DNA from 2 places in the Zhongshania guokunii genome. Region 2 is predicted to be linked to the other one. Evidence: predicted binding sites of a transcription regulator. Region 2 holds the regulator's gene; the other holds the start of a gene.
The links. Region 2 encodes sigma-54, which starts transcription at its own class of promoters, with help from an activator protein. Its sites were predicted from a motif close to TGGCACANNNNTTGCNNT; they were not measured.

Region 1: a site for sigma-54 is predicted at 2,153-2,170, ahead of AB4876_RS12990 (cytochrome ubiquinol oxidase subunit I). Genes of this name have one in related genera too.

Annotation. Positions count from the first base shown of each region.
Region 1 is NZ_JBFRYA010000011.1:61,548-66,074, forward strand. It holds gene AB4876_RS12985 (cytochrome d ubiquinol oxidase subunit II) at 1-708, opposite strand, end outside; gene AB4876_RS12990 (cytochrome ubiquinol oxidase subunit I) at 712-2,064, opposite strand; gene AB4876_RS12995 (sigma-54 interaction domain-containing protein) at 2,319-3,632, shown strand; gene AB4876_RS13000 (hypothetical protein) at 3,699-4,133, shown strand; gene AB4876_RS13005 (hypothetical protein) at 4,173-4,379, shown strand; gene AB4876_RS13010 (SpoIIAA family protein) at 4,438-4,527, shown strand, end outside.
Region 2 is NZ_JBFRYA010000004.1:153,834-158,360, reverse strand. It holds gene rapZ (RNase adapter RapZ) at 1-287, opposite strand, end outside; gene AB4876_RS06165 (PTS sugar transporter subunit IIA) at 287-736, opposite strand; gene hpf (ribosome hibernation-promoting factor, HPF/YfiA family) at 776-1,063, opposite strand; gene AB4876_RS06155 (RNA polymerase factor sigma-54) at 1,145-2,635, opposite strand; gene lptB (LPS export ABC transporter ATP-binding protein) at 2,891-3,616, opposite strand; gene lptA (lipopolysaccharide transport periplasmic protein LptA) at 3,619-4,191, opposite strand; gene lptC (LPS export ABC transporter periplasmic protein LptC) at 4,178-4,527, opposite strand, start outside.

The sequences.
Region 1 (4,527 bases), on a different contig from region 2:
AAGGCCGTAGCAAAATAGGCAAATTATGGGGATCGGCATTAAATACAGGGCGTTGGGTAGGGTGAACCATTTTTCGGCAATAGTATTGCTTACCAATGGGGTGGCGATAGACACCATAAACAGGCCCAAGCCCATGGGCCAGATGGCCATGCGCGCCCAGCCGATAGCCTTGTTGCGCAACTCGCCGTCGGTTTTCATGAGCAGCCAGCCGCAGCCTAAAATCAGGTAGAGGGCGGGCAGAGTCATGGCAATAAGCGCAGAGAACAATAAGCTGGTGGCGCTGTGCTGCAAGCCGGTGATGTAGGCGCCGAGCATCCAGCCCTGTGCTACGGAGGCGATTAACGAGCCAGCAAAGAAGGCCTTATTCCACAGGCCGCGGCGGTGGTCGCCGGCTTTTACGCGCAAATCAAAGGCTACGCCGCGCAGTATTAAACCCATCAACATAATGGTGACGGGTAAATACAGGCTGGTGAGAATAATGCCGTGGGCAACGGGAAAGGCGATAAGCAGCACGCCAACCCCCAGTACGATCCACGTTTCATTGGCATCCCAGAAGGGGCCTATGGAGGCGATCATCATGTCTTTTTCGGCCTCGCCAGCCAGCGGCACTAACATGCCAACACCAAGGTCGTAGCCGTCGAGAATCACGTAGATCAGCAGTGCTAAGCCCATGATGCCCATGTAAATTATTGGCAGCCAATATTCCATTGCTCAGGCCTCCTTGTTAGCGGTTTGGGGGGCGCTGATCGCCGTTAGGCTTAGTGACGCTGCGGGTTTGCGCGACAAGTTGAGTAGGGCGCCAATATACGAGGCGAGCAAAAAGCCGTAGAGCAATACATAACCGATCAAGGTGCCGCCCACCGTGGCGCTGCTATGATCGGCAACTACGTCTTGCACTTTGAGCACGCCGGTGACGATCCACGGCTGGCGGCCAATTTCGGTAACATACCAACCCGCTAAAACGGCGATCCAGCCCGAGAAGGTCATGGCCGAGAGCGCGTAGAGCAGGGCTTTGGTGGGGGTGCTTTTGCCGCGTAACTGCCACGCTGCCCACCACGACACCAGCAGCATTAGGCCGCCCATCGCTAACATTACGCGAAATGACCAGAACACCATGGCGACGGGTGGATGCTCACCTTTAAATTCGTTGAGGCCTTTTACTTCACCCATTGGGTCGTGGGTAAGAATAAAACTCGCCGCATAGGGCACTTCAATCGCATAACGGTTGGTTTGAGTGGTTTCGTCGGGTAGCGCAAATAGCGTAAAGGGCGCGCCTTTTTTGGTTTCCCACACGGCTTCCATGGCCGCTATTTTGGCGGGCTGATGTTCTAGAGTGTTCAAACCGTGAAAGTCGCCAACCAGTATTTGAATGGGGGCGAGTACGGCGGCGATGACCACGCCGGTTTTCATCACCTTCCAGGTAGCGGGGCCGTCGACATTGCGCAGTGCCCGCCAGGCGCTAACACCGGCAACCACAAAGGCCGAGGTCAACATGCAGGCGATGAGCATATGGAAAAAGCGGTAGGGGAAGGAGGGGTTAAAGATTACCTCCATCCAGCTGTCGACCATCACCACGCCATTTTCAAGATAGTAGCCGGTGGGGGTTTGCATCCATGAGTTGAGGCTCAGAATCCAGAACGCCGACAGGGTGGTGCCAAAGGCCACCAGGAAGGAGCTGATTAAATGCATGCGGTTAGACACGCGGTCTTTGCCGAACAACATAATGCCGAGGAACGATGCTTCTAAGAAAAATGCGCTGAGTACTTCGTAGCCCAGCAGCGGCCCAGCCACATTGCCGGCTTTTTCCATAAAGCCCGGCCAGTTGGTGCCAAATTGAAAGCTCATGGTAATACCCGACACCACCCCCATAGCAAAGGTAAGTGCAAAAATTTTTACCCAAAAGAGATAGGCGTACTCCCAAGCTTGGTCGCCGGTTTGGGTGAAGCGCAGCCGAAAGAACAGCAGAATCCAGCCCAGGCCTATGGAGATGGCCGGGAATAAAATATGAAAGCTGATATTGGTAGCAAACTGAATGCGCGCCAGCACAAAGGGGTCGAAATCCATATTCATCCTCCTAAATTGGTTGGCCGCCGGGGGCGATGCTTGTTTGGTATGGCTGAGCGCAGCCCAAATGCTGACAATTACACAATAGAGAGCAAGGCCGGTGCCAGATCCGCGTTAGGTGTAATTTTAATTACTAAGCTTTTGTTTCTGTTGCATTAAATACCTCGGTGATGCGCGCCGCCAATGTCTGCGCTAGTATTGAATACGGTTAATTGCCATTATTGGCAAAATACTTAGACAAAAATGGCAAAGCTATGCAGCTAATCGCAAAAGACTCAGACCGCAATGTTGCTCTCATGCTTGATGGCTTTGATTACCCTGCCATCTTGGTGTCGGCGGATTACGAAATTTTGGCAACCAATGAGCTATATACCGAGACCTTTGGTGAGATACCCCGCGACCGAGGCTCTCGGTGTTATGAGGTCTCACATGGCTATCGAGTTCCCTGTGATCAGGCGGGTGAAAGCTGCCCGCTGCTGGCCTGTAAAAGTTCGGGTAGCAAAGAGCGGGTACTGCATATTCACAGTACGCCCCGTGGCAAAGAGCATGTGGATGTCGAAATGCTGCCGATTCGCGGCGAGGATGGCGAGCTAAAGTATTTTGTTGAGATTTTAAAACCGGTCACCATTGCCAGCGCAGAATTTAGTACTCAGCAAATGGTAGGCCGCAGCCCAGCGTTTAACCGCTTGGTTGAGATGATAAATCTTGTTTCCAGCCGCGATACCTCGGTGCTGCTGATGGGAGAGTCGGGCACCGGCAAGGAGTTGGCGGCCAAGGCCATTCACGATGCCAGCCCTAGGCACAAGCACACAATGGTGACGGTGGAGTGTGCGGGGCTTACTGAAACTCTGTTTGAGAGCGAGTTATTCGGTCATGTTAAAGGCGCGTTTACCGGCGCGGTGAGTAATAAACCGGGTTTATTAGAAAATGCCGAGGGTGGCACCCTGTTTCTGGACGAGATTGGCGATGTGCCGCTGGGCATGCAGGTTAAGCTGCTGCGCTTGATAGAAACCGGTAGTTATCGAGCGGTGGGCAGCACCCAGCTTAAACGCGCGCAATTTCGTTTGATTTGTGCCACCCATAAAAACTTGATGGAGCAGGTCGCCAGCGGTGCGTTTCGCGAAGACCTCTATTACCGGATTAATGCCTTCCCTATTGTGTTGCCACCGCTGCGCGAGCGCCGCGAAGATGTGGGTTTGATTGCTAAGTCTATTCTCCGCAAACTCAGCCCCGACGAGAATTATCGTCTTACCGATTCGGGGATTAAAATGCTCAGTGCTTGTCACTTTGCCGGCAATGTTCGAGAATTGCGCAATGTATTGGAGCGCGCCACCATTTTTGCGCATTCCAATATTATTGATTTTAAAATTCTCGAGCGTTGTTTATTAGACGCGGCGCCTCGGAAGAAGATACCTGAAACCTTTGTGTGGGAAGATTTAAAAACCCGTGAAGCCCGCTATCTCAATGATTTGCTAAGCCATTGTGAGGGTGACAAAGCGCAGGCGGCAAAAATCGCCGGTATTAGTTTGCGCTCGTTCTACCGGAAGTTGGGTCTAATTCAACAATAGTAGTTTCATAGTGAGTGCCTTTACGGCAGAACTCGCTAGCGAGTAATTCACAGGGATGATCATTACATGTTGACCTTGCTTAAAATATTGCTGTTCGGCGGTGCGGTTTTACTAACTCCAAAGCCAATAGACCTTGTTGATACCACCACCATTATTCAGTTGACTGAACCTATTAGTGCCATCACTGAGAATGCCTCGCTGACCCTTGATATAGCTGAATATATTAGCGCCGATAATGAAGAGGCCGCGACTACCGAGTTTCTTAAGGCGTTTCCCGATGCCTGTGTTAGCGCCATGCTACACTCTAAATTCGGGGTGTCGGTGTATTTAGATAATGCCGAAGGCCAGTGGCGCGACGGCAAGAAACTACTGCGCTTAAGTGCCACCACGGGTATGGATGCGGGAATTAATTTTACCCGCGTAGAATTGCATGTTTGCAAGGAAATACGGCATACCACTTTAACGTGGCATAACTATGATAAGCCGTCTTTTTTGCACTAGTCTGTAATGATATTTTAAACGACGCAGAGGCCGGTATGGATGACCAGTGAGGCAATGCTACTTTGGAGTTTGTTATTCAACTCTATTGGCTTGGGTTACTTTGTTTATGGTCGCAAGCAAGGCAGTAAAGTGGTGTTGTATAGCGGCGTGGCCTTAATGCTCTATCCTTATTTGTTTAGCAGTGTATGGGCGGTGATTGGTGTTGGCTTGGTATTGGTCTGTGTGCCGCGGTTTTTTAACTGGTGAGTGACGTGCGTTTACGTGACTGCTTCGATAATTATAAATAAGCAGGGTTGGGAAAAACATGATTGAAGTTATTCATAATACCGGCAACCGCATTGATATTTTTATCAGTGGTAAGGTGCGTTCTCAAGATATGACATTGGCCTTGGAT
Region 2 (4,527 bases):
AACTTGTCGTCACCAGCATCGAGAAACACTATTCGCAGTTGAGCGTGTTTTTTGACTTGTTCACAGAGCGATTTAAACTTTGCTAAGCCAACTGGAGAGTTGCGGGCGTCGATACAGACCGCAACTTTCTGGTGGGCATTCAGCGGGTTTTGCGCTAGTTCGCGCACTAGTTCAGGTAGTAGCGACACCGGTAAATTGTCGATGGCATAAAAGCCTTCATCCTCAAGTTGGTGAAGGGCGGTACTTTTTCCGGAGCCGGAGCGGCCGCTGAGGATGATCATTTCCATTAGGGTTTCAATGCACGTTCAAGTAGCGCTTGGTCGGAGTCGGCATTGCGCAGGTCGCGACGAAACTCTTCCTCGTTAAACGCTGTGGCCAGTGCGCCGAGAACCTTGAGGTGCTCATCGTGGGCTTCGGCAGGGACAATAAGGGCGAATACGAGATCCACGGGGGCGTCGTCGATGGCCTCAAAGTCGATGGGCTGCTCTAGCTTAAGGAGCATGCCGGTGATCGCTGAGCAGCGGTTGCTGCGGCAGTGGGGAATCGCCACGCCGTGGCCGATACCGGTACTACCCAGACGTTCTCTGGCGAGCAATTCATTGAATAATTCGTCGGCGTTAAATTCGTCATTATCGGCACTGATTTCAGTAGAGATGTATTCGAGAAGACGTTTTTTACTGGTAACGGACGCACCGCTATGGGTGCGTCCTAGTGTGAGAATGGAATTGAGTATCATGGTTTCTTGCAACAGAGAGAGTGAGTGGATCGAAAGGTCTCAGCGACCTAGCGATTTTTCTTTGTGTTTAATTAATTGCCGGTCGAGTTTGTCGGTTAGGCTGTCGATTGCCGCGTACATATCCTCCGATTCACAGGTGGCAAATAAATCGGCGCCGGCAACGTGAACGGTGGCCTCGGCTTTCTGGACCAATTTTTCCACAGACAGGGTGACGTCGGTATTGGTGATATTGTCAAAGTGTCGTTGAAGTTTGCCGAGTTTTGTATTGACGTAATCGCGAAGAGACGGGGTGACGTCAACGTGGTGACCACTAACAGTAATCTGCATATTTTACTCCTTCATCGCTGAATATAACTAGCGCCTCACGGCGCGTGTATGACGACAATGACCGTAACAGGGGCACTGCCACTATACTAGTCGTTTCCGCTCGTTTGAGGGCGGAATAACCAGTGATTCTCGATATTTTGCAATGGTGCGACGGGCAACTTGGATGCCTTGCTCGCCTAGTAAGTCAGTGATTTTGCTGTCGCTCAGCGGCTTGCGCGGGTTTTCAGCGGCAACCAGTTTTTTGATTAGAGCGCGAATCGCGGTAGAGGAGCATTCACCGCCAGTATCGGTGGACACATGGCTGGAAAAGAAGAATTTGAGCTCAAAAATTCCCCGCGGGGTGTGCATGTATTTTTGGGTGGTTACCCGTGAGATGGTGGATTCGTGCATGCCCACCGCCTCGGCAATATCGTGCAGGACGAGTGGCTTCATGGCCTCTTCGCCGTACTCAAAAAAGCCGCGCTGGTATTCGACAATTTTGGTGGCGACCTTCATTAAAGTCTCGTTGCGGCTGAGCAAGCTTTTAATGAACCAGCGCGCTTCTTGCAAATTGTCGCGAATATAGTCGTTGTCGCTGCTATTGCTGCTTTTCCGCGCCAGTGCCGCGTAGTGGGCATTAATCTGGATTTTGGGGGCAATGTCGGGATTTAATTCGACCAACCAGCGATCATCCTTCTTGCTTACAAACACATCGGGAACCACATACTCGGTTGAGTCGGCACCAATGCCGTCACCGGGAGTGGGGTTGAGTGATTGAACTAATTTAATCACTTCGCGAAGCTGTTCTTCTTTCAAGCGGCAGCGGCGCATAATCTGGTTATAGTCGCGATTTCCCAATTGCGCCATATATTGGCTTACAACAAGGCTAGCTTCTTCGACGTAGGCTGTGCCTGCGGGTAATTGCTTCAGCTGAATTAAGAGGCACTCTTGTAAGTCGCGGGCAGCGACCCCCGGAGGATCAAATTGTTGAATGAGGTGTAAAACCGCATTGAACTCTTCAATTTCAATGTCTTCATTGGCAAAGCCTTCAACTAATTCTTCGGCGCTAACGGTTAGTCGGCCTTTTTCATCGATGGCATCGATAATGGCTTCGGCAATAATGCGGTCAATTTCTGACAAGCGACTGAGGTTAAGCTGCCAGCGCAGGTGGTCTTGTAGGGAGTCGGAGCTGGAGTTCCGGTAATCGTTGTTGTAGTCGCTGTCTTCCGACGAGGAGCCTGAGCCCGTGCCGCTGCCGGTGGTTTGGTAAACGTCGTCCCACTGGCTGTCGACGGGCAGATCTTCAGGTATATCACTGCGCTCAGCCCAGTCGGCGTCGGCTTCTGGTTGTGGCGCTTCTGTCTCTTGATCGCTGGTTTTTTCGGCCTTTTTGGGTTCGGCGGAGGTCGGTTCGATATTGACCTCGATGTCTTCGCCCTCGTCGCTGATTTCAAGTAGTGGGTTTGAGTCTAGCGCCGATTGGATTTCTTGCTGAAGGTCGAGGGTGGATAATTGTAATAAGCGAATCGCTTGTTGCAGCTGAGGTGTCATGGTCAAGCTTTGACCGACTTTGAGCTGTAGCGATTGTTTCATAGGCAGTGGCTTCTACAACAGGACAGTGGCAACACGAACAAATGAGTTTGTTCTACCGGCAATGATTATGCCTCTCTCTCAGTGTAGTCGGGACAATCATTGCCTGCAATACCTGTGCCGGTTCATTTGTAAAAGACTGGTAGTCTTTGAATAAAAACGTCGTGTTGCGCAATGGCGGTGGCCGTGCACTGCGACAGCCAAGTTTAGAACCTTTGGCGTGGCCGCAAAGTTACTGTTAAAACCTGTCGGGTGGGCTTATAGCGTAAATTTATCGCCAAGGTAAATGTCGCGCACAATCTGGTTGTTGAGTACGGTGTTGGCGTCACCTTCGGCGACAATACGGCCTTCGCCAACGATATAGGCTTTGTCGCAAATGTCGAGGGTTTCACGAACATTGTGATCGGTGATTAGTACGCCTATACCTCGCGCCTGCAGATGTTTGACGATATTTTGGATATCGTTTACCGAGATAGGATCGACGCCGGCAAAGGGTTCGTCAAGCAGGATAAAGCTGGGTTCGGTCGCAAGTGCGCGTGCAATTTCAACTCGGCGGCGCTCGCCGCCTGAGAGTGACATGCCCATGGATTTGCGAATATGGGTGATATGAAATTCCTGGAGGAGGGCCTCGAGTTTTTCATTGCGCTGTTTGCGGTTGAGGTCGCTGCGGGTCTCTAGAATGGCCATGATGTTATCGGCGACGCTCAATTTACGAAATATTGACGCTTCCTGGGGTAAATAACCGACGCCGTGTTTGGCGCGGCCGTTAATTGATAAGCGGGTAAGGTCGCGGTCATCGAGCCGGATCGAGCCGCGGTCGGCATTCACAATGCCTACAATCATGTAAAAACAGGTGGTTTTGCCGGCGCCGTTGGGGCCGAGTAGGCCTACTATTTCACCGCTGCTAATGGTGAGCGACACATCCTTAATGATTTCGCGGCCCTTGTAGGCTTTGGCGAGATTACTGGCTTGCAGTACGGGCATAATTAACGCGACTCTTCGCTATTGGTGCTTTCCGCTGGTGGGCTATTAGCGGGCTTGTCGTCGGCAGCGGTTTCGCTGTCGGGGATGGCTTGGGGTTGTAAGGTCATTTTAACGCGATGTTCTTTTTCATCGGTGCCGCCGTCGGCAACTACCATTTGTTTGCGGCCGCTGTACACCACGCGATCACCGGAGATCTTTGAGCCCTGGTGGGTGATGGAGGCATTGCGTTGCAGCAGAATCTCTTCCTGCTTTAGGCTGTACTCAATACGCTGAGCACTGGCAATGACCACGCCTTCATTGGCTCTGGGTTGCTGTTCGAAATAAGCGGGGCTGCCCTCGGCAATAACTTTTTCTACCTTGCGATTGGCCTCGATGATTGTAAGTTTGTCGGCGGTAATTTTGAGTGAGCCTTGGCTCATGCTGACATTGCCGATGTAGACACCTTGGTTATTTTCATAAATAGCTCGGTCGGAGCTTAGGTTTATGGCCTGCTTGCGATCTTCGGGTAAGCTCAGCGCAATGCTGCTAACGCCAAGGAGCAGCGTGGTGACTAGCGCAGCTTTAGATAGGGTCATAGTGGCCTTTTACCTGGTCGAGGAGTTCAACTCGTTCATTCTTCATGCTGGCTTTCATGCCCATTGAATGGGTTTTGCCATTTCGCAGCGAGAGAGTTAATGCTTGGTCGGTACTAACTTCGCTGCTTTCTAAATTAATTCGCAATAACTCAGTGCTTATTTGTGCTTGGCGAATCAAGTCTTTTACGAGCACGGTATCTAATAGGGTTAAATGCTCGCCATCTTGGGTCAGCTTGCCGGTCTTGGCGCTGGCTGTCCACGGTCTCTGGTTGGCGATATTGCCGATATAAAAGGGCTCTTGCAATGCTATCGAGCCATCCGATATCAAACGTTCGG